Regions from separate parts of the Streptomyces sp. URMC 127 genome, predicted to be linked through region 1. Evidence: riboswitches for the same ligand, from Rfam matches in the RefSeq annotation. Region 1 holds a riboswitch; the other holds the start of a gene.
What was found. A riboswitch is a leader RNA that binds a small molecule or an ion and turns the genes downstream of it on or off. The one in region 1 is predicted to bind S-adenosylmethionine.

Region 1 (11,141 bases):
CCGGTCCTGGGCGGGGCCGTCGCGGCGGTCATCGTCTTCCCGGGCGTGGAGCGGGTGAGCGCGTTCGGCGAGCGGCTCCACCCCGGCCAGGGCGGGGTGCTCGGGGCGCTGGCCGCGGCCCTGCTCGCCGCGCACGTCGAACGCTGGTGCCGGGCCCGGGTCCCCGAGGCCCTGGACGTGCTGCTCACCCCGGCGGTGACGGTCCTGGTGGCGGGCCTGGCCACGCTCTACGGGCTGATGTACGCGGCGGGCGCGGCCGCCGGCGCCGTCGGCGGCTTCACCGACCGGCTGCTGGCGAACGGCGGCGCGGCGGCCGGTTTCGTCCTGGGCGGCCTGTTCCTGCCCCTGGTGATGCTGGGCCTGCACCAGGCCCTCATCCCCGTCCACGCGACGCTCATCGAGCAGCAGGGCCACACGGTCCTCCTGCCGATCCTCGCGATGGCGGGCGCGGGCCAGGTGGGCGCGGCCCTCGCGGTCTACGCGCGGCTGCCGCGCAACGGCTCGGTGCGCAGGACGGTCCGCTCCGCCCTCCCGGCCGCCCTCCTGGGCATCGGCGAGCCCCTGATCTACGGCGTCTCGCTCCCCCTGGGCCGTCCGTTCGTCACGGCGTGTGCGGGCGGGGCGTTCGGCGGGGGCTTCGTGGGGCTGCTGGGCCAGCTCGGCGACCCGGTCGGCTCGACCGCGATCGGCCCGTCGGGCTGGGCCCTCTTCCCGCTGCTGAGCGGCAGCCACGGCCTCGTCCGGGCGGTGGCCGTCTACGGGGCGGGGCTGCTGACCGGCTACGCGGCGGGGTTCGTGCTGACGTACGCGTTCGGGCTGAGCCGTGCGTCGCTGCGCGAGCTGAACGCCGAACGGGGCGCCCCGGGCGCCTGAAACGGCCCGAGGGCGGCACCCCCTCTTCAGGGGGCGCCGCCCTCGGACACGTACTGCTCGGTGCTGCTCAGTGCTGGTGGTCAATACCACTCAGCACTGCTCAGGACAGCTGATCCGGTGCGGATCAGAAGTCCATGTCACCGCCCGGCATGCCGCCCGGAGCGGCCGCGGCGGCCTTCTCCGGCTTGTCGGCGATGACGGCCTCGGTGGTCAGGAACAGCGCGGCGATGGACGCGGCGTTCTGCAGCGCGGAGCGCGTGACCTTGGCCGGGTCGATGATGCCCTCGGCGATCATGTCGACGTACTCGCCGGTCGCGGCGTTCAGACCGTGGCCCGGGGTCAGGTTGCGCACCTTCTCCACGATGACGCCGCCCTCGAGGCCGGCGTTGACCGAGATCTGCTTGAGCGGGGCCTCCAGGGCCAGCTTGACGGCGGCGGCACCGGTGGCCTCGTCGCCCTCGAGCTCCAGCTTCTCGAAGACCGCGGAGGCCTGCAGCAGGGCCACGCCACCACCGGCGACGATGCCCTCCTCGACGGCGGCCTTGGCGTTGCGGACGGCGTCCTCGATGCGGTGCTTGCGCTCCTTGAGCTCCACCTCGGTGGCGGCACCGGCCTTGATGACGGCCACGCCGCCGGCCAGCTTCGCCAGACGCTCCTGCAGCTTCTCGCGGTCGTAGTCGGAGTCGCTGTTCTCGATCTCGGCGCGGATCTGGTTGACGCGGCCCTGGACCTGCTCGCTGTCACCGGCACCGTCGACGATGGTCGTCTCGTCCTTGGTGATGACGACCTTGCGGGCGCGGCCGAGCAGGTCGAGACCGGCGTTCTCCAGCTTGAGGCCGACCTCCTCGGAGATGACCGTGCCGCCCGTGAGGATGGCGATGTCGCCGAGCATGGCCTTGCGGCGGTCGCCGAAGCCCGGGGCCTTGACGGCGACGGACTTGAAGGTGCCGCGGATCTTGTTGACGACCAGGGTCGACAGGGCCTCGCCCTCGACGTCCTCGGCGATGATCAGCAGCGGCTTGCCGGACTGCATGACCTTCTCGAGGAGCGGCAGCAGGTCCTTGACCGAGCCGACCTTCGAGTTGACGATCAGGATGTACGGGTCCTCGAGGGAGGCCTCCATACGCTCCATGTCGGTGGCGAAGTACGCCGAGATGTAGCCCTTGTCGAAGCGCATACCCTCGGTGAGCTCCAGCTCCAGACCGAAGGTCTGGGACTCCTCGACGGTGATGACGCCTTCCTTGCCGACCTTGTCCATGGCCTCGGCGATGAGCTCGCCGATCTGGGTGTCGGCGGCGGAGATGGAGGCGGTGGAGGCGATCTGCTCCTTGGTCTCCACGTCCTTGGCCTGCTCGAGCAGGGCGGCGGAGACGGCCTCGACGGCCTTCTCGATGCCGCGCTTCAGGGCCATCGGGTTGGCGCCGGCGGCCACGTTGCGCAGACCCTCGCGGACGAGCGCCTGGGCGAGGACGGTCGCGGTCGTCGTGCCGTCACCGGCGACGTCGTCCGTCTTCTTCGCGACCTCCTTGACCAGCTCGGCGCCGATCTTCTCGTACGGGTCCTCGAGCTCGATCTCCTTGGCGATGGAGACACCATCGTTGGTGATCGTGGGGGCGCCCCACTTCTTCTCGAGGACGACGTTCCGGCCCTTGGGGCCGAGGGTGACCTTGACGGCGTCGGCGAGCTGGTTCATCCCGCGCTCGAGACCGCGCCGTGCCTCCTCGTCGAACGCGATGATCTTGGCCATGTGAAGTGGTCCTCCCAGGACGGGGTGGAGACTGCTCCGGACCGCGCTGGCGCCCGCGACGGACGGCCTGCGTGCCCGGGCGGTTCCTTGCCCCGCCCGGACCGCCGACCTCACCGACGGTCCAAATCTGTCACTCTCACTCGGAGAGTGCTAAGCCCAATGATTAGCACTCGACCAGGGAGAGTGCAAGCGCCTCGGGGAGACGGTCACGCCCACGGGGACCGGGAAGCCGGGAAACCGCGGCGGCAGGGAGCCCCGGGCAGCAGCCGTACCCACTCCGCCCGCCCCGCACACGCGCGAGGGGCCCGCACCTCGATGAGGTGCGGACCCCTCCGCAAACCGAGCGAGCCGGTGGTCGATGCGCCGCGTCAGACCGCCTGCAGCTTCACCATGTCCGCCTGCGGCCCCTTCTGGCCCTGCGAGATCTCGAACTCGACCCGCTGACCCTCCTCGAGGGTGCGGTAGCCGTCCATCTGAATCGCGCTGTAGTGGACGAACACATCCGCACCACCGTCGACCGCGATGAAGCCGTAGCCCTTCTCCGCGTTGAACCACTTGACGGTGCCCTGAGCCATGCCTAACTCCCCTATTACTGGCCCTTGCACAGGACCGCACTTCGCGGACCCGGGTCAGACCTCACCCCTGGCAGCCCAGTGGGTGTGCGCCGGAACGCGTCGACCGCGGCTGAATGTATCTGCACGGATGCCGTCTGCAACAGGTCACTCGGACGAGAATTCCGGGCGTGGCCGATCGAGAAAATCGCCCGAACTCCGGGTATTTCGGGGCAAGTCGGGCCGGGAAAAACACAACCAACCCGGCATTTCGTGCACACACTTCGCGCACAACTTGACGGGTTCTCATATGCGTTCGGCACTGACGCCGGGCGGGGATCGCCCCAACTGTATCGCGCTCAACAGCCGGAATCGCCCCGTCCGCTACTGCGGCCGGGGCGATTCCGGGAAGGAGGTGCGGCAATAACGGAGGAACCCTGTGAAACCTCAGCCGCCGGCGACGGCCGGGATCACGGAGACGGAGGAGCCGTCGGGGGTGGGCGTCTGCAGCCCCTGTTCGAAGCGGACGTCGTCGTCGTTGACGTAGACGTTCACGAACCGGCGCAGCTTGCCGTTGTCGTCGAGGACGCGGGCGGCGATGCCGGTGTGGCGGCCCTCAAGATCAGCGATGACCTCGGAGAGGGTCGCACCCTGGGCGGACACTTCGGCCTTACCGCCGGTGTAGGTGCGCAGGATGGTAGGAATACGAACGGTAACGCTCACGGGAAAGCCTCCAGAGAGTTGTGGGCAGTCGTGCCGCTGGGGCGGCACGGGTGGGCACAACCGGCCCGCAGATGTCAGACGGCAGCAAGCCCCGCGGCGCGGAACGCCTCCAACGACGGCCGGATCGTCGCGGTCGGCCCCGCCGCAACGGCGTCGAGCGTCTTGAGCCCGTCTCCGGTGTTGAGCACGACGGTCGTGAGCGACGGATCGAGCAGACCGCTCTCGATCAGCTTCCGCGTCACCCCGACCGTCACCCCACCCGCCGTCTCCGCGAAGATCCCCTCCGTCCGCGCGAGCAACCGGATCGCCTCGACGATCTCCTCGTCCGTGACGTCCTCCACCGCCCCGCCCGTCCGCCGCGCGATGTCCAGCACGTACGGCCCGTCCGCCGGGTTGCCGATGGCGAGCGACTTGGCGATCGTGTCCGGCTTTACCGGCCGCACCACGTCGTGCCCCTCCTTGTACGCGCGGGAGACCGGCGAGCACCCTTCCGCCTGCGCCCCGAAGATCTTGTACGGCCGGTCCTCGACCAGCCCGAGGGCGATGAGCTCCTTCAGCCCCTTGTCGATCTTCGTGAGCTGGGAGCCGGAGGCGATCGGCACCACGATCTGGTCCGGCAGCCGCCACCCGAGCTGCTCGCAGATCTCGTAGGCGAGCGTCTTGGAGCCCTCGCCGTAGTACGGCCGGAGGTTGACGTTGACGAAGCCCCAGCCCTCGCCCAGCGGATCGCCGATCAGCTCGCTGCAGAAGCGGTTGACGTCGTCGTACGTGCCTTCGATGCCGACGAGGTCGCCGCCGTACACCGCGGCCATGACGACCTTCCCGGCCTCCAGGTCGTGCGGGATGAACACGCAGGACTTGAAGCCGGCCCGGGCGGCCGCGGCCCCGACGGCCCCGGCGAGGTTGCCGGTCGACGAGCAGGACAGCGTCGTGAAGCCGAAGGCGCGGGCGGCCTCGACGGCGATCGCGACCACCCGGTCCTTGAAGGAGTGCGTCGGGTTGCCGGAGTCGTCCTTGACGTACAGGCCGCCGGTCACGCCGAGTCCGCGGGCGAGGTTGTCCGCCTGGACGAGCTTGGTGAAGCCGGGGTTGAGATTCGGCTTGGCGGCGACGCCGGCGGGTACGGGCAGCAGCGGGGCGTACCGCCAGATGTTCGCGGGGCCGGCCTCGATCCGCTGCCGCAGGGCCTCGGGGTCGCCTGCCGGCAGGTCGTAGGCGACTTCGAGCGGGCCGAAGCACAGGGCGCAGGCGAAGACGGGTCCGAGGGGGAAGCGCTCCCCGCACTCGCGGCAGGACAGCGCGGCGGCGGGTCCGAGGTCCACAGAAGTGGTAGAGGGTTCAACAGACTGCACAGCCATGGAGGCGAGGCCCTTTCTCCTCATCTTCCTCGCGGCGGACGTCGCCGCGAGACGGAATTGGCACCTTCCCCGCCGGGAGCCTCGCGTCGGATGACCGAGACCGGCTGGAGGGTTGCCGGGGCTTCAACGGGCCGTGTCCCTCTGCCCCTCTGGATGAGCGGTATGGCGCTGGGCGGGGCCCAGGCGTTTGTGGCACGCGGCGACCCCGACATACGACGGCGGTCCGCGTTGTTCAAGACTGTAACGGAAGCGACGGTCCGTTGAGAGGGCCGTCCGCACCGCGAGATGCGTCACAACGAGGAGTCGTACACGTGCTGGAAGAGGTGGAGCGCTGGCTGGCCGAGCGGTCCTGGTCCGCTGCTGATCGTCCGCTCGACGTGCTTCTGGCTGCCAAACGGGAATCCGGTACCACGGTGAGCGTCGTCCTCCCCGCGCTGAACGAGGAGGCGACGGTGGGCGCGATCGTGGCGGTGATCCGCCGCGAGCTGATGTCGGACGCGGTGCCGCTGGTGGACGAGCTGGTGGTCGTGGACTCCGGCTCCACCGACCGCACGTCCGAGGTGGCCGCGGCGGCCGGGGCCCGGGTGGTGCACCGCGACGAGCTGCTGCCCGCCCTGCCCGCCCTGCCCGGCAAGGGCGAGGTCCTCTGGCGCTCGCTGCTGGCGACGACCGGCGACATCGTGTGCTTCGTGGACGCCGACCTGCGCGAGTTCTCGGCGGGCTTCGTCTCGGGGATCGTGGGCCCGCTGCTGACCGATCCGGGCGTGCAGTTCGTCAAGGCGATGTACGACCGGCCGCTGGGCGCCGAGTTCGACGTGCCCGGCTCCGCCGGGACCGCCGGGCAGGGCGGCCGGGTCACCGAGCTCGTGGCCCGGCCCCTGCTGAACCTGCACTGGCCGCAGCTGGCCGGCTTCGTCCAGCCGCTGGGCGGCGAGTACGCGGCCCGCCGGTCGCTGCTCGAACAACTGCCGTTCCCCGTCGGCTACGGCGTGGAACTGGGCCTTCTGGTGGACGCGCTGCACACGGTGGGGCTGGACGCCCTGGCCCAGGTGGACGTGGGCGTGCGCAAGCACCGCCACCAGGACGGGCAGGCGCTCGGCCGGATGGCCGCCGCGATCTACCGCACCGCCCAGCTCCGGCTGGCCCGCGGGCACCTGGTGCGGCCTGCGCTCACGCAGTTCGAACGGACCCCGGAAGGCTTCGCTCCGAGGACGTACGCGGTGGACACGGAGGAGCGGCCGCCGATGGCCGGAATACCCGAGTACGCGAAGCGGCACGCCGCGTAAGCGTACGTTTGAGCGGTTCCCCCCGGGGCAAGGCTGGCCACATGGTCGCTGAGCACGTGCCCCCCACATCGATCGCCGACACATCGATCACCGACGCATCGATCACCGGCGCTCCGGCCGCCGGCGCTCCGATCGTGGTCGCCTCCAACCGCGGCCCGGTCTCGTACCGGCGCGGACCGGACGGCGGCCTCGTGGCCGGGCGGGGCGGCGGCGGGCTGGTCTCCGGGCTCAGCTCGATAGAGCGCGGGGCCGGGGCCGTGTGGGTGTGCGCGGCGCTCGGCGAGGGCGACCGCGAGGCGGCCCGCGCCGCCGGCCGCAGACTCGACCCGGGCGACACCGGCGGGCACCGCGTGCGGATGCTGGACATCCCGGCCGGGACGTTCGCCGACGCGTACAACGGCATCGCCAATTCGGTGCTGTGGTTCCTGCACCACATGCTCTACCAGACGCCCCTGGAGCCCGTGTTCGACAAGGCGTTCCGGGAGCAGTGGACCGCCTACGAGGCGTACAACTCCGCCTTCGCCGACGCCGTCGCCGAGGAGGCCGCGGAGGGCGCCGCGGTGCTCGTGCAGGACTACCACCTCTCGCTCGTGCCGGGCCTGCTCCGGGCGCGCCGCCCCGACCTGCGCATCGGCCACTTCTCGCACACCCCGTGGGCCCCGCCGGACTACTTCCGGGTGCTGCCGGACGACGTGGCCGGGCAGCTGCTGCGCGGCCTGCTCGGGGGCGACCGGGCCGCCTTCCTGACCCCGCGCTGGGCGGAGGCCTTCGCCGCGTGCTGCGCGGACGTGCTGGGCGCGGAGGTCGCCCGGGACGGCGAGGGGCGGGCGGCGGAGGTGCGGTTCGAGGGCCGGGTGACGCGGCTGGGCGTGCACGGCCTCGGCGCCGACGGGGACTTCCTGCGCGAGCGGGCGCACCGGCCGGACGTCGAGGAGCGCATGGCGGCGCTGCGGGCGCAGATCGGCCCGGAGCGCAGGGCGATCGTGCGCGTGGACCGCACGGAGCTGTCGAAGAACATCGTGCGGGGCCTGCACGCCTACCGGCGGCTGCTGGAGGACCGCCCGCAGTGGCGCGGCAGGGTGGTGCACGTCGCGTTCGCCTATCCGTCGCGGCAGGACCTCGCGGTCTACCGCGACTACACCGCCGAAGTGGAGCGGGTCGCCCGCGAGATCAACTCCGCGTTCGGCACGGAGGGCTGGGAGCCGGTCGCCCTGCACGTGAAGGACGATTTCGCGCGCTCGCTGGCCGCGTACCGGCTCGCGGACGTGGCCCTGGTGAACCCGATCCGCGACGGGATGAACCTGGTGGCCAAGGAGGTGCCGGTGGTCTCCGACCACGGCTGCGCGCTGGTGCTGTCGCGGGAGGCGGGCGCGGCGGCCGAGCTGGGCGACGAGGCGATCCTGGTCAACCCCTACGACGTGGAGGCCACGGCCCGCGCGCTGCACCTGGCGCTGCTGATGGATCCCGGGGAGCGGGCGGAGCGCACGAAGCGGCTGGCCGCGGCGGCCACGGCACTGCCGCCGGCGCGGTGGTTCACGGACCAACTGCGGGCGCTGTAGTGCTGTGGGGACGTAGGGCTGTCGTGCCGTAGCGCTGCAGGGCCCTAGCGCTGCAGCCTCCCCGGGCCTCCCGGCTTTTGCGCACCGGCCCCCCGGTTTCCGCGCCGGAGCCCGGAGCGCGCTCCCCCGGCCGCGGTCCGAGCGGCCGGCGCTTCGGCGCCCCGGGCTGCCCGCATCCGGGCATGGGTAGCCACGATCCATGTCAAATGTCCCGCGCTGGGCCGTACTTGCCGCGGCGTGCGCCGCTGTCGTGGCCGCGGTCGGCGGCTGCTCCTCGGACTCCTCCAAGACCACCGACGCCAAGAAGCCGGCATCCTCCACCCCGCCGGGAGGCGCCTCGTCGCCCGGGGGCGGGCCCTCCGGCGCGTCCTCGGGCGGGCCCTCCGGCAGCCCTTCCGGCGACTCTTCCGGTGCACCGGCGGGCAAACCGTCCGGTACGCCGCCGGGCAAGCCCTCCGGTACGGCGCCTGCCGGTACGCCGTCCGGCACGCCGCCCTCCGGCTCTCCCGCTCCCGCGGACGGCTCGATACCCGTCGGCCCCGGGCCGCAGCCGTCCTACACCGTCCAGAAGCAGCCCGCCGCCGGCAGCTGCCACTACCGCTTCACCCCGGCCAAGGAGCCCCTCCCCGATCCCGCGTGCACGCCCGGCGCGACCAACCCGAAGGTCACCCAGGCCACGCTCAAGACGACGATCTGCCGCAGCGGCTACACCGCCGGCATCCGCCCGCCCACGAACATCACCAGCCGCGAGAAGACCGCCAACGCCGCCTCGTACGGCTACACCGGGTCGCTGCGCGACGCCGAGTACGACCACCTGATCAGCCTGCAGCTGGGCGGCGATCCCAACGACGCGCGCAACCTGTGGGTGGAGCCGCCCTCGCCCGGCCACAAGGAGGGCAAGGGGCCCAACAACCCCAAGGACGTGGTGGAGACCAAGCTGAAGAACGCCATCTGCAACGGCAGGACCGAGCTGGTCAAGGCGCAGCGGGCCATCGTGCGCGACTGGACGACGGCGCTGGACGCCGTCGGCGTCACGGACAAGGGGGCGAAGGGCGAGACGGCGAGCGACCCGGACGACAACGCCTGACCGGCGCGGGCGGCACGAGCACCAGAAGGGGTCAGGCGCCGCCGAGGTGCCCGGCCAGGGCGGTCAGCAGCTCCACGACGCCCTCCGGCCCGTCGACCACGAGGTCCGCGCGGTCGGCGAGCTCGGTGACCTCGGCGCTCCCGCTGCACACCAGCAACCCCGGCAGCCCCTCGGAGCGCAGTTTCTCCACTGCGGCGAAGGCCGCGAGGTCGCCGAGGTCGTCACCCGCATAGAGGACCGAGCGCGCGCCGCTCTCGCGCACGTACGAGGCGAGGGCGGCGCCCTTGTCGACGCCCGGCGGGCGCAGCTCCAGGACCAGCCGGCCGGGCTCGACGATCAGCCCGTGCCGCGCGGCGAGCTCCTCCAGGGGCTCCCGCAGGGCGTCGAACGCGTCCTGCGGGTGGGGTGCCCGCCGGGTGTGCACGGCGACGGCCCGGCCCTTGTCCTCGATCCAGGTGCCCCGGCCGGCGCCCGAGCCGGCCAGGATCCCCGGCAGCTCGGCGCGGGCGGCCGCGACACCCGGGGGCGGGGCGTCGGCGGTCACGGCGCCGGTCGCGGCGTCCCAGCGCTCGGCGCCGTAGTGGCCGAGGACCACGAGCCGCTCCAGGCCCGCGGCCCCGGCGAAGCCGCCGTGGCGGACGGCGACGGCGGCCGGGCGGCCGGTGATCACGGCGACGGAGCCGAGCCGCGGGGCGAGCCGCGCCAGCGCGGGCACGGCGCCGGGGTGCGCCCGGGCCTGCTCGGGGTCGGGCACGATCGCGGCGAGCGTGCCGTCGAAGTCGAGCGCGACGAGCGCGCGTTGCGGCGCGGCCAGCAGGGCGGCGAGTCCGTCGCGGCCGGCGGCGGTGGAGGGAACGGGAAGGGGTTGGCTGCCCATGGGGTCAACCTACTGGGCGGGGCCCGTCCGCTACCGGCGTTCGCGCCGGGCGTCCCGGATGCGTCGCAGCCGGTTGACGGTGACGGGGTCGTGGGCGAGGGCGCGCGGGTCGTCCAGGAGGGCGCCCAGCAGCTGGTAGTAGCGGGTCGGGGTCATTCCGAGCCGCTCGCGCACGGCCCGCTCCTTGGCGCCGGGCCCGGAGAAGGCCCGGCGCTCCAGGGCGAGCACGGCGAGGTCGAGCTCGGAGAGGCCCCGCTCGGGGGCCCCCTCCTCGGAGGTCGTCTCCTCCTCGGAGGTCGTCCCCTCCTCGGAGGTCTCCTTCCCGGAGGTCTCCTCTTCGGAGGTCTCCTTCCCGGAAGGCCCGCCGTGCTGTTCGTCGCTCACGCCGTCAGCCTACTTAGCGGTGCCGGCCAGCTCCATGGCGTCGGCCTCGCGCTTGATCTCGCCCAGGACGCTCGCCGGGTCGCCGCCCTTGAGGACGACCGAGCCGATCTTCTCCTTGAGCGCCTTGCTGACCTTCGCCCACGAGGTCTTGTCGACCGGGTAGAAGACGGCGTTGTCGATCTGCTCCAGGAACGGCTTCAGGTGTTCCTTGCTGTTGTCCGAGCGCATCTTCTCGGAGGCGCTGGTGGTCACCGGCAGCAGGTCGTACTGGCCGGTGAAGGTCAGGACGTTCTTGGTGCTGTAGACGAAGTCGAGGAAGCGGCCGGCCTCCTCGCGGTGGCCGCCCGCCTTGAACGCCATGATCCAGTCGGCGACGCCCATGGTCGCCTTGGCCTTGCCGGACTTGCCCGGCAGCGGGGCCAGCCCGTACTTGATGCCCTTGGCCTCGGCCTGCTTCATCAGCGTCGGGTGGCCGTTGAGCATGCCGACCTGGCCGTTGCAGAACGCGTCGAAGACGTCCTGGCGGTTGGTGCGGGAGGGGTCGCCGGAGCCGGCGAGGCCCTTGCCGACGAGCTCGTCGCGCAGCCAGGTGAAGGTGGCGATGTTCTCGTCGGAGTTGATCGTGTACGTGCCGTCGTGGTCCGTGTAGCCGCTGCCGCCGCTGAGCATCCACAGCAGGGTCTCGGCGGGCGCCTC
Region 2 (11,141 bases), on a different contig from region 1:
TGCCGGGCATCATGCTCGGCCTGCTCGTGGCCCACCTGATCCTCGTGATCTACCACAAGCACACGCAGTTCCCCGGCCCGGGCCGGACCAACAAGAACGTCGTCGGCCTCCCGCTGATGCCGGTCTACATGGCCAAGGCCGGTGGCTTCTTCTTCCTGGTCTTCGGCATCATCGCGGCCATCGCGGCGATCGCCTCGATCAACCCGATCTGGGCCATCGGCCCGTACCGCCCGGACCAGGTGTCCACCGGCGCCCAGCCCGACTGGTACATGGGCTTCGCCGAGGGTCTGATCCGTGTCATGCCGGGCTGGGAGATCAACCTGTGGGGCCACACGCTCGTCCTGGGCGTGTTCATCCCGCTGGTCATCTTCCCGCTGGTGCTCGGTGCGATCGCCGTCTGGCCGTTCATCGAGTCCTGGGTCACCGGTGACAAGCGCGAGCACCACCTGCTGGACCGCCCGCGCAACGCCCCGACGCGCACCGCCTTCGGTGCCGCCTGGATCGCCGCGTACTTCGTGATGCTGGTCGGTGGTGGAAACGACCTGTGGGCCACCCACTTCCACCTGTCGATCAACGCCATCACCTGGTTCGTCCGCATCGGCTTCTTCGTGATCCCGGTCCTGACGTTCATCGCCACCCGCCGGATCTGCATGGGCCTGCAGCGCCGCGACCGCGACAAGGTGCTGCACGGGCGCGAGTCCGGCATCATCAAGCGGCTGCCGCACGGTGAGTTCGTCGAGGTCCACGAGCCGCTCTCGCAGGAGCAGCTGCACACCCTCACGGCGCACGAGCAGCCCAGGCCGCTCGAGCTGGAGCCGGAGTACGACGAGAACGGCGTGGCCCGCAAGGCCGGCGCCGGCCAGCGCCTGCGGGTGAAGCTCTCCAAGGGCTTCTACGGCGAGGGGACCCAGATCCCCAAGGCCACCCGCGAGGAGTACGAGGAGATCACGAGCGGCCACGGCCACCACTGATCTCCGGATCACCCGCTGATCCACCCTGATCGCTGATCGCCACAGCGAGAGCCCCGTCCAGGCCCTGGACGGGGCTCTTCGCTGTCCTGCGGGGTGGATAGGCTGGGCGGGCAGGGCCCCCGGGAGGACCCCGGCCCTCCGGACCGACCACCAGGAGCGTGGACCATGAACGTTGTGACCCCGGCAGGCGGCGACAGCGCGGTGGCCCCCTCCTGGCCGGGTCTGCTGGACGCCCTCCTCACCGGCCGCGACCTCACCGCCGACGACACCGCCTGGGCCATGGACCGGATCATGCGCGGCGAGGCCACCGACGCGCAGATCGCGGGCTTCCTGGTCTCCCTGCGCGCCAAGGGCGAGACGGTCGCCGAGATCTCCGGCCTGGTGCGCGCGATGTACGAGCACGCCCGGCTGATCGAGGTGCCGGGCCCGAGCGTGGACATCGTCGGCACCGGCGGCGACGGCGCCAAGACCGTCAACATCTCCACCATGTCCTCGATCGTCGTGGCCGGCACCGGCGCGAAGGTCGTCAAGCACGGCAACCGCGCGGCGTCCTCCGCCAGCGGGGCCTCGGACGTCCTGGAGAAGCTGGGCGTCAACCTCGACCTCACCCCGCGGCGGGTCGTGGAGGTGGCCGAGGAGGCCGGGATCACCTTCTGCTTCGCCGTGAAGTTCCACCCCTCGCTGCGGCACGTGGCCGCGGCGCGGCGCGAGCTGGGCATCCGGACCACCTTCAACGTGCTGGGCCCGCTCACCAACCCCGCCAAGGTGCGGGCGCAGGCGACCGGCGTCGCCGACCCGCGGATGGCGCCGATCCTCGCCGGGGTGCTCGCCGAGCGCGGCTCCTCGGCGCTGGTCTTCCGCGGCGACGACGGCCTGGACGAGCTCACCACGACCGCGACCTCCCGGGTGTGGGTGGTCTCCGGCGGCACGGTCCGCGAGGAGGCCTTCGACCCGCGGGACGTGGGCATCGGCCTGGTGCCCGTGGAGGCGCTGCGGGGGGCCGACGCGTCGTACAACGCGGACGTGGCGCGGCGGGTGCTGGCCGGCGAGACCGGTCCCGTACGGGACGCGGTGCTCCTCAACTCCGCGGCGGCGCTGGTGGCGTTGGCGCCCACGGAGGCGCCGCTGACGGAGCAGATCGCCGCGGGCCTGGAGCGGGCCGCCGAGTCCGTCGACTCGGGTGCGGCGCGGCGGGCGCTCGAACGCTGGGTCGCGGCCAGCAACGCGTGAGGTCGTAACGCCTGAGGTCGTAACGCCTGAGGCCGTGCGGGAAGGGGGCGTCCGTGATGCGGACGCCCTTTTCGCACGGCGATCAGCTGTGCCATACTCCTGGCCAAGGTCACGAGTGACAGCGACACGGCCCCGGCCCGCTGTCCGGCAACCCTCCTTCCGTGGCGGGGTGCCCCGGGTGATGACCAGGTCGCAGGCAGCGAGGTCTGCGGCAAGCGCGGATCCCTCGCCAGGGATCCTGGTTGCCGAGGGAGTTCCTTCCGTGGTTCAGCGAATGCGATAGGGCTCGAAGAGCCCCTTTTCCGCATACCTTCCTTCCCCTTCCCGCGCCGTCGCGCGGTGGAATTCGCCTGCCTTCTTACGGGAGTTCGCCATGTCCGTCCCCACCCTTGCCACCGACCGCCCCGTTTGCACCCCTCTGCCGGTTCTGGGGTGTGATGTCCGCGTCCCGCTGGTCACCGGGGGAGAGGTGACCTACGCGGCCCTGGACTACGCGGCCAGCGCGCCCGCCCTGCAGCGCGTCTGGGACGACGTGGCGGCGTACGCGCCCTACTACGGCAGCGTGCACCGCGGCGCGGGATACCTCTCGCAGCTGTCGACCGAGCTGTTCGAGAACAGCCGGGCGGACGTCGCGGAGTTCCTCGGCTGCCGGGACGACGACCAGGTCGTCTTCACCCGCTCGACCACCGACTCCCTCAACCTGCTCGCCGCCGTACTGCCCGCCGGCACCCGCGTGTTCGTCTTCGAGACCGAGCACCACGCGGCACTGCTGCCCTGGGAGCGGCGCGCGGACGTCGCCGTGACCTACCTGGCCGCCCCGCGCACCCCGGCGCAGGCGGTCGAGACGCTGGAGCGGGCGCTTGCGGCCCGCGAGCCCTACGGGACGGCGCTCGTGTGCGTGACCGGCGCGTCCAACGTGACCGGCGAACTGTGGCCCGTGCGGGAGCTGGCGGCCGCGGCGCACGCCCACGGCGCGCGGATCGTGGTCGACGCGGCCCAGCTCGTGCCCCACCAGCGGGTGGACATCGCCGAGCTGGACACGGACTGGGTCGCCTTCTCCGGGCACAAGCTGTACGCCCCCTTCGGCGCGGGCGTGCTCGCCGGGCGCGCCGACTGGCTCCGGGACGCCGAGCCCTACCTGGCGGGCGGCGGCGCGAGCCGGCGCGTCGCCCGGGGCGCCGCCGGCGAGGTGGAGGTCGACTGGCACGAGGGCGTCGCCCGGCACGAGGCCGGCTCGCCCAACGTCATCGGCGCCTACGCCATCGCCTCCGCCTGCAAGGCGCTCACCGAGGCGGGCTTCGACCGGCTCGCCGAGCGGGAGCGGGAGCTCATCGCCCGGGTGCGGGAGGGGCTCGCGGCGGTGCCGGGGGTGCGGGTGCTGTCGCTGTTCGGGCCGGACGCCCCGAGCGTGGGCGTGCTCTCGTTCACCGTCGACGGCTGGAACAGCTCGCACTTCGCGGCGGCGCTCTCCGCGGAGTACGGGATCGGCGTCCGGGACGGCCTCTTCTGCGCGCATCCGCTGGTGCGGACGCTGGTGGGCGGTGCGTCCTCGGCGGACGGCGGGTGCGGCTCCGACGAGGGGGCGCCCCTCAACGCGATCCGGGTCAGCTTCGGTGCGGGCACGCCCGACGAGCACGTCGAGCGCTTCGTGACGGCGGTCGGTGAGCTCGTCCGCGACGGAGCGAAGTGGTCCTACCGGACGGAGGGTGGGCGGTGTGTGCCGGTCGCCTGACGGCGGGCCGCGCCGGTCCGGCACCGCCGGTCACGATCGCTGTGGCTGATCGCCGCTGCGGCGGGGGTGATTCCCCTGACCCGCCCCTTCCCGAAACGGGGGGGCAAGCCCCCCGGCCCCCCGCAGGGGGAAACGGCGAAAGGGTGGGACCGGGGCCTTCTCCTCCGCCGCAGCGGCGGGCAACCCCCACCGGGCTGACCGGCGGTGCCGGACAAACCCTGGCCCCGGCCTACGCTTCGAGGCCGATGGCGAACGCCGCCTCCAGGTCGTGCTGCGAATACGTGCGGAACGCAATGTGCGTCTCCGTCGACGCAACCCCCGGCACCTTGCTGATGCGCCCGGGGATGACGTCGGCCAGATCGTCGTGGCGGGCCACCCGGACCATGGCGATCAGGTCGTGCGCCCCGGTGACCGAGTACACCTCGCTCACGCCCTCGATCGCCGCGATCTGCTCGGCGATCTCGGGGATCCGGTCGACGTCGGTCTTGATCAGGACGATCGAAGTGATCACGGCGGGCTCCTATCGGGGGTCGGGGGGCAGCCCCGCTTCACTCTAGTCGTACGCCCGTACCTCGCCCACGCGTACAGGAAGCCGAGGGCGAAGCCCACGACGTGGGCGAGGTAGGCGACGCCGGGCCGGTCGCCCGCCGAGCGGGCGGCGGCCCACTGCAGGGCGAACCAGAAGAGCAGCACGGCCCAGGCCGGGAAGCGCAGCGGCAGGAAGAAGAGGAACGGGAAGAGACTGGTGACGCGGGCCCGGGGGAAGAGGTAGAGGAAGGCCCCGAGCACGCCGGAGATCGCCCCGGAGGCGCCGACGAGCGTCCGGTCGGAGCCGGCGTGCACGACGGCGTAGCCGAGCAGTGCCAGCACCCCGGCGGCGAGGTAGAAGAGGGCGAAGGCCCCCCGGCCCATGCGGTCCTCGGCCATCGCGCCGAAGACGTAGAGGAAGAGCATGTTCCCGAGCAGATGCAGCCAGTTGCCGTGCACGAAGAGCGCGGTGAGCGGGGTGATCAGCTCCGCCGCGGGCCCGTTCCAGAGCTCCTCCGGCACCACGCCCCACCGCTCGAAGTAGGCGGCCTGCGCGGCCAGGAGGCCGCTGCCGCTGCCGCCGGTCAGCGGGGCCGTGAGCCCCGACGCGGGGCCGAGCGCGAACACCACCGAGCAGGCGCCGATGAGGCCGTAGGTGACGAGGGGAGCCTTGCCCGCCTTTCCGAACATGACCAGATCATGACGTACGGGCAGCAAAGCCCACAGAGTGCCTCGCCGGGCCGCCGAAGCGGGCCCGCGCTCCGCGCCGCATGACCATCAGGCCGTAGGGTTACGGGAAGCACACCCGCAGTTCGATGGACTTGACGAGGACGGACGACACGATGGGCGTTCCCCAGCCGACAGCCGGGACCCGGTGGCGCTGCGCGCTGTGCGGCAATCTCACCCGGTTCGATGTGACGCGTACGACCAAAGCCGTGGAATTCGTGCACCTCGATCTCGCCGGCGAGCCGCGCGTGGAGGAACGCGAGGTGGTCAGTGAGACCATCGAGTCCGTGCGTTGCCGCTGGTGCAACGCGGTCGACCAGGTCGAGCTGGTGGACCGGCCGGGCGCGAAGGCCTGAAGAACGGGAGCGGTGAGCGGTGGTGGAGCACACGGGTGGCGCGGAGGCGGCCGGTGGGCCTGGTGACACCGGTGGGACCGACGGCGCTGCCGAGGTGCTCGACCGACCGTTGCCGGAGGGCGTGCGGCGCCGGGTCATCGGCCTGGTGGCGGAGGCGTTCGGCGGCCTGACCGTGGCCGAACTCCCGGCGGCGCTGCGGCAGTACTCCCGGTTCACGCCGAGCCGGCGGGCCAAGTTCGCGGGCAACGCGATGGCGGCGGCGGTGGAGAACGACCCCGCCTTCCGCCAGCGCGTCTCGGCCCGGCTGCGCGAGACGGGCTCGGAGCTCGCCGAGGCGCTGGACGCGGGTTCGCCGCCGGCGGCCGCCGACCCGGAGGACGTCGCGGCCATGGCCTACGTGCTGCGGCCCGCCGGCTGGGTCAAGCTCGTCACGGCGGCCGGCGAGGAGGCGCAGCGGGCGACCGCGGAGCGCGCCGGCGAGGAGGCCCAGCGCGAACTGCGGCGGCTGCGCGAGGAGCTGGCGGAGGCGCGGGCAGCGGCCCGCGCCGAGACCGAGCGGATCCGCGCCGAGCTGGAGGCCGTCCGCAGGGAGACGGACGCGCTGCAGCGCAAGCTGCGCAGCGCCCTGGCCGACGTGCGGCGCGGCGAGGCCGCGCTGCGCAAGGCGGAGACCGAGCTGGAGGCCGCGCGCGCGGCCGGCGCGGCCGAGAAGGCGGCGGCGCTGGGCGAGGCGCGGCGGCTGAAGACGCGGCTGTCGGAGGCCGAGGCCGCGCTGGAGGCCAGCCGCCGCGCGGTGCGCGAGGGCCGCAGCGTGGAGGACATGCGCCTGCGCCTCCTGCTCGACACCGTGTTGGACGCGGCCCAGGGGCTGCGGCGCGAGCTGGCGCTGCCGCCCGTCTCCGTCCACCCGGCGGACACGGTCGACGCCGTGGAGCCCGGCCGGATGACGCCGAAGGACATCGCCACGCGCGCTCTGTCCGAGACCGACCCGGCCCTCCTGGACCAGCTGCTGGCGCTGCCTCAGGCCCATCTCGTGGTCGACGGCTACAACGTCACCAAGACCGGCTATCCGACGATGCCGCTGGACAAGCAGCGGCTCCGGCTGCTGGGCGGGCTCGCCATGCTGGCCGCGCAGACGGGCGCCGAGGTCACGTGCGTCTTCGACGGGGCCGAGCTGGCCGCGCCCGTCCTGCTCGCGCCGCCGCGCGGCGTGCGCGTGCTCTTCAGCAAGCCCGGGGTCACCGCCGACGAGCTGATCCGCCAGCTGGTGCGGGCCGAGCCGCCGGGCCGGCCGGTCGTGGTGGTCTCCACCGACCGCGAGGTCGCCGACGGCGTCGCGAAGGCGGGCGCCCGCCCGGTGGCATCGGCCCTGCTCCTCAAGCGACTTGCCCGTACCTGACGGTCACGCGCCGGTGTCCGACGGTCAAGCGGCCGTCACCGGATGTGTCATGTTGGTAAAGCTTCGCTTGGGGCGCGAGATTTTTCTGATGAGGATTTGAACGGATCACTCCGGTGTCACTAAGGTCGGGCCTCGAACCTTCGCCCGGTTGATCATCCAATAGGGGTGACGGTGAAGGTCCCGCCCGAACCGCCTACTTCGGCGTGGGGTGGCGGCCGAGGAAGAAGGAGCTCGTCTCCGTGGCGTCCCACCGTCGACCCAAGCAGCCGGGCCGCGCCCGGGTGACCGTCCTGACGGCGACCGCAGCCGCCGCCGTCGCCCTCACCTCGCAGGCCGCACACGCCGACCCGAAGGCCTCCAAGGCGGAGGTCAAGGAGAAGGTCGACAAGTACTACGAAGAGGCCGAGCAGGCCACGGAGAAGTACAACGGGGCCAAGGAGAAGCAGGACAAGCTCGACAAGCAGGTCACCGATCTCCAGGACAAGGTCGCCCGCGGCCAGGAGGAGATCAACAAGCTGCGCAACAGCCTCGGTTCGCTCGCCACCGCGCAGTACCGCAGCGGCGCCGTCGACCCCTCGCTGCAGCTGCTCCTCTCCTCCGACCCGGACGGCTACCTCGACAAGGCCTCGACGCTCAGCCAGGTGAGCGCCAAGCAGGCCGGCACCCTCAAGCAGATCTCCGAGAAGCAGCGCGTGCTCAAGCAGCAGCGCCAGGAGGCCTCCGGCAAGCTCAAGGACCTCGCGGAGACCCGCAAGGTGCTCGGCGAGCAGAAGGAGGCCGTCCAGGAGAAGCTCGCCGCCGCCAAGGAGCAGCTCAACACCCTCACCGCCGCCGAGCGCGCCGAGGTCATGGGGGAGAAGGAGAAGGCTGCCGAGGGCGGCGGCAAGGGCGGCGACGGCGCCCGCGCCGGCCGCGACAGCTCCCGCCCCGACCTCGGCAAGGACGTGCCCACCTCGGGCCGCGCCGCCGCGGCGCTCGCCGCCGCCCAGGGCAAGATCGGCGCCCCGTACGTGTGGGGCGCGACCGGGCCGGGCTCCTTCGACTGCTCCGGGCTGACCGGCTGGGCCTACGCCCAGGCCGGCGTCACCCTCCCGCGGATCTCCCAGGACCAGGCCAACGCCGGCACCCGCATCTACGACCAGAGCCAGCTCAAGCCCGGCGACCTGGTGCTCTTCTACGGCGACCTGCACCACATCGGCCTCTACGCGGGCAACGGCATGACCCTGCACGCCCCCAAGCCGGGCGCCAACGTGCGCTACGAGTCGATGGGCAACATGCCCTTCCAGTTCGGCGTCCGCATAGGCTGACGGACCGGCCCGCCACTGGGCCGAACGGCTGACCGCGCCGCCCGTTCGGGCGAAACGCGGGGGCCCGCGCTGACTCCACGCCCCGCCGGTGACCTGCGTCTCCGGCGGGGCGTCCGCATTCCCGTCCCATTCCCACCCCCGGCGGTCTTTGAACGCGGGGTGAGCGCGCCGCTACTGTCTGGCGCTGCGGCGGCACGTCCCGACCGCGCCCGCAGCGCAGCAACGAAGGGAGTGCGGCAACCCGTGGCGTCCCACCGCCGTTCTTCGCAGTCCGGTCTCACCCAGACCGTCCGGGTCACCGTCCTGTCCGCCGCCGTGGCCACGGCGGCGGCCGCCATGGCACCCCCGGCCGGAGCGCGGCCGAGCGACACCGCCCCCGGCGACCGGTCGCGAGGCACCGTCAAGTCGCAGGTCGACCGGCTCTACGAACAGGCCGAACGGGCCACCGAGAAGTTCAACGAAGCGGGCGAGCGCGCCGGCGAGCTCCGCCGCAAGGTCGCCGAGGCCACCGACCGCGTGGCCCGCGGCCAGGAGCGCGTCAACCACATGCGCACCGCCCTCGGCATGCTCGCCGCCGCGCAGTACCGCAGCGGCGCCGTCGACCCCGCCCTCCAGCTGCTCCTCTCCTCCGACCCCGACGGCTACCTGGAGCGCGCCGCCACCCTCGACCGGGTCTCCGACCGCCAGGGCGAACAGCTCAAGGCCCTCCTGGGCGCCCAGCGGGCGCTCCGCCAGGAGCGCACCGAAGCCGCCCGGATGCTGGGCGAGCTGGAGGAGACCCGCAAGGCCGTCGAGCACCACAAGCGCGAGGTCGAGAGCAAGCTCGCCACGGCCCGCCGGCTGCTGAACGCCCTGCCCGAGGCCGACCGCCGGGCCTACGCGCGCGCCTCCCGCTCCGGCGGCGCCCGCACCCTGGACCACCCCGGCGGGGAGCCCGGCGGCGGGCCGCAGGACCTCACCGCCTTCTCCGGCCGCGGCGCCGCGGCCGCCATGGCCGCCCGCTCCGCCGTCGGCTCGCCCTACGCCTGGGGCGCGAACGGGCCCGGCGCCTTCGACTGCTCCGGGCTCATGCAGTGGGCGTACGGCCGGGCCGGGGTCGGCCTGCCGCGCACCTCCCAGGCCCAGCGCAACGCCGGGCGGCACGTCCCGCTGTCCGAGGCCCGCCCCGGCGACCTGGTCATCTACCGCGACGACGCCAGCCACGTGGGCATGTACGTGGGCAACGGACAGGTCGTGCACGCGCCCTACCCCGGCGCCCGCGTGCGCTACGACCCGGCCAACATGATGCCGATTTCCTCCGTGACCCGGCCGTGACCCGGCCCTGAACACACGCCGGGGGCCGCGCGGCTCGTACGATGCGGGACGTGACGGGCCGGTGGCGGAGGAGCGGACGCGGGAGCGCGCGGGCGGGCGGCGGCCGCGGGCCGGCCCGCCGCCGCGTGGTGTGCGCCCTGCTGGCCCTCCAGGCCGTCCTCGGCTGCCTGACCGGCTGCTCCGGCCTCACCGGCGGATCCGGCGCCCGGGACCGGGCCCTGCAGGGCGCCCTCGACCGGTGGGCCGCCGGCGTCCGCAACCGCGACGAGAGCGCCTTCCTGGCCGCCGTCGACCCGGACGCCGAGGGCTACCGCGCCGAGCAGCGCCGCGTCTTCGCCAACCTCGCCGCCGTGCCGCTCGCCTCCTGGGACTACCGGCTCCTGCGCACGGGCGGCTTCACCCCGGAGCGCGGCGACGGCGGCGGGCGGCGGGTCGCGGTCGACGCCGAGCTGCGGTACCGGCTGGCCGGCTACGACGGCGTCCCCGTCACGACCCGCACCCGGCTCACCCTCGTCGAACGGGGCGGGCAGTGGTACGTGGCCGCGGAGGCCGCCCAGCGGGGCGGCCGGCAGCTGTGGCAGCAGGGCCCCGTCACCGTCGTCCGCGGCGAGCGCAGCCTCGTCCTCGGCGTCGGCCAGGACCGCGAGCGGCTGCGCGCCCTCGCCGGCCTCGCCGACAAGGCCGTGCCCGCCGTGGGCGCCGCCTGGCACGCCGGGCCGCGCGAGTGGCCGGGGCGGGTCGTCGTCGAGATGCCGGCCTCGCTGGAGCGGATGGCCGCGCTCCTGGACTCGCCCGTCTCCAACTACCGGGGCATCGCCGCCGTCACCACCGGCGAGGCGGGCGGCACGGGCGCCGCCGCGCCGGCGGACCGCATCATCGTCAACCCCGAGGCGTACGGCGTCCTCGGCGAGTTCGGGCGGCGCATCGTCCTCACCCACGAGACCGCGCACGTCGCCACGCGCGCCAAGACGACGAAGGCCACGCCGCTGTGGCTGTCCGAGGGCTTCGCCGACTGGGCCGCCTACCGCGGCACGGGCCGCACCGCGCGCCAGGCCGCGCCCGAGCTCGCCCGCGCGGCCGCGGCGGGCCGGCTCCCCGGGGAGCTCCCCGGCGACCCCGACTTCGGCTTCGCCGGGGAGGCGGGGAAGCTCGCCCGCGCGTACGAGGAGGGGTGGCTGGCCTGCCGTCTGATCGCCGAGCGGTGGAGCGAGGAGAAACTCGTCGCGTTCTACCGCGCGGTGGGGGAGCACGGCCGCCGCGACGGCGCGGTCGAGGATGCGCTGCGCGCCGTCCTCGGCGTCTCACCGTCCGAGTTCACGGCCCGCTGGCGCGGCTTCATGGCGGAGCAGCTGCGGGCGGGTTGATCCGGTACGTCCGGCTTGAGCGGGGCCCGGCACCGCCGGACACCTCCGGTGGGGGTTGCGCGCCGTCGCGGCGGATTTTTCTTGCCTGCGGCAAGGTGCACGCCCGGCGGCGGATCAGCCGCCTCCGACCGGGACCGGTACCCGTTCCTGTTCCGAAGGGGGGTCGTCGGGGGCGTCCCGCGTCCCCGGTACGGACACCGTTTCGCGCCACAGC

Region 2: it holds a riboswitch for S-adenosylmethionine, as region 1 does, so the genes downstream of both, ACSNOH_RS08115 (aminotransferase class V-fold PLP-dependent enzyme) here and thrC (threonine synthase) in region 1, are expected to answer to the same signal.

What each region holds. Positions count from the first base shown of each region.
Region 1 covers NZ_JBPQTW010000026.1:14,806-25,946, forward strand. The annotation lists gene ACSNOH_RS09125 (PTS transporter subunit EIIC) at 1-873, shown strand, start outside; gene groL (chaperonin GroEL) at 998-2,620, opposite strand; gene ACSNOH_RS09135 (cold-shock protein) at 2,989-3,195, opposite strand; gene ACSNOH_RS09140 (MoaD/ThiS family protein) at 3,619-3,894, opposite strand; gene thrC (threonine synthase) at 3,969-5,252, opposite strand; SAM riboswitch class I at 5,270-5,412, opposite strand; gene ACSNOH_RS09150 (glucosyl-3-phosphoglycerate synthase) at 5,564-6,538, shown strand; gene ACSNOH_RS09155 (alpha,alpha-trehalose-phosphate synthase (UDP-forming)) at 6,580-8,097, shown strand; gene ACSNOH_RS09160 (hypothetical protein) at 8,297-9,184, shown strand; gene otsB (trehalose-phosphatase) at 9,216-10,061, opposite strand; gene ACSNOH_RS09170 (DUF3263 domain-containing protein) at 10,092-10,445, opposite strand; gene ACSNOH_RS09175 (ABC transporter substrate-binding protein) at 10,455-11,141, opposite strand, start outside.
Region 2 covers NZ_JBPQTW010000022.1:32,959-44,099, forward strand. The annotation lists gene qcrB (cytochrome bc1 complex cytochrome b subunit) at 1-971, shown strand, start outside; gene trpD (anthranilate phosphoribosyltransferase) at 1,137-2,201, shown strand; SAM riboswitch class IV at 2,309-2,425, shown strand; gene ACSNOH_RS08115 (aminotransferase class V-fold PLP-dependent enzyme) at 2,575-3,933, shown strand; gene ACSNOH_RS08120 (Lrp/AsnC family transcriptional regulator) at 4,163-4,444, opposite strand; gene ACSNOH_RS08125 (rhomboid family intramembrane serine protease) at 4,441-5,151, opposite strand; gene ACSNOH_RS08130 (hypothetical protein) at 5,304-5,543, shown strand; gene ACSNOH_RS08135 (NYN domain-containing protein) at 5,563-6,942, shown strand; gene ACSNOH_RS08140 (NlpC/P60 family protein) at 7,182-8,249, shown strand; gene ACSNOH_RS08145 (NlpC/P60 family protein) at 8,493-9,563, shown strand; gene ACSNOH_RS08150 (hypothetical protein) at 9,614-10,927, shown strand; gene ACSNOH_RS08155 (glycosyltransferase 87 family protein) at 11,042-11,141, opposite strand, start outside.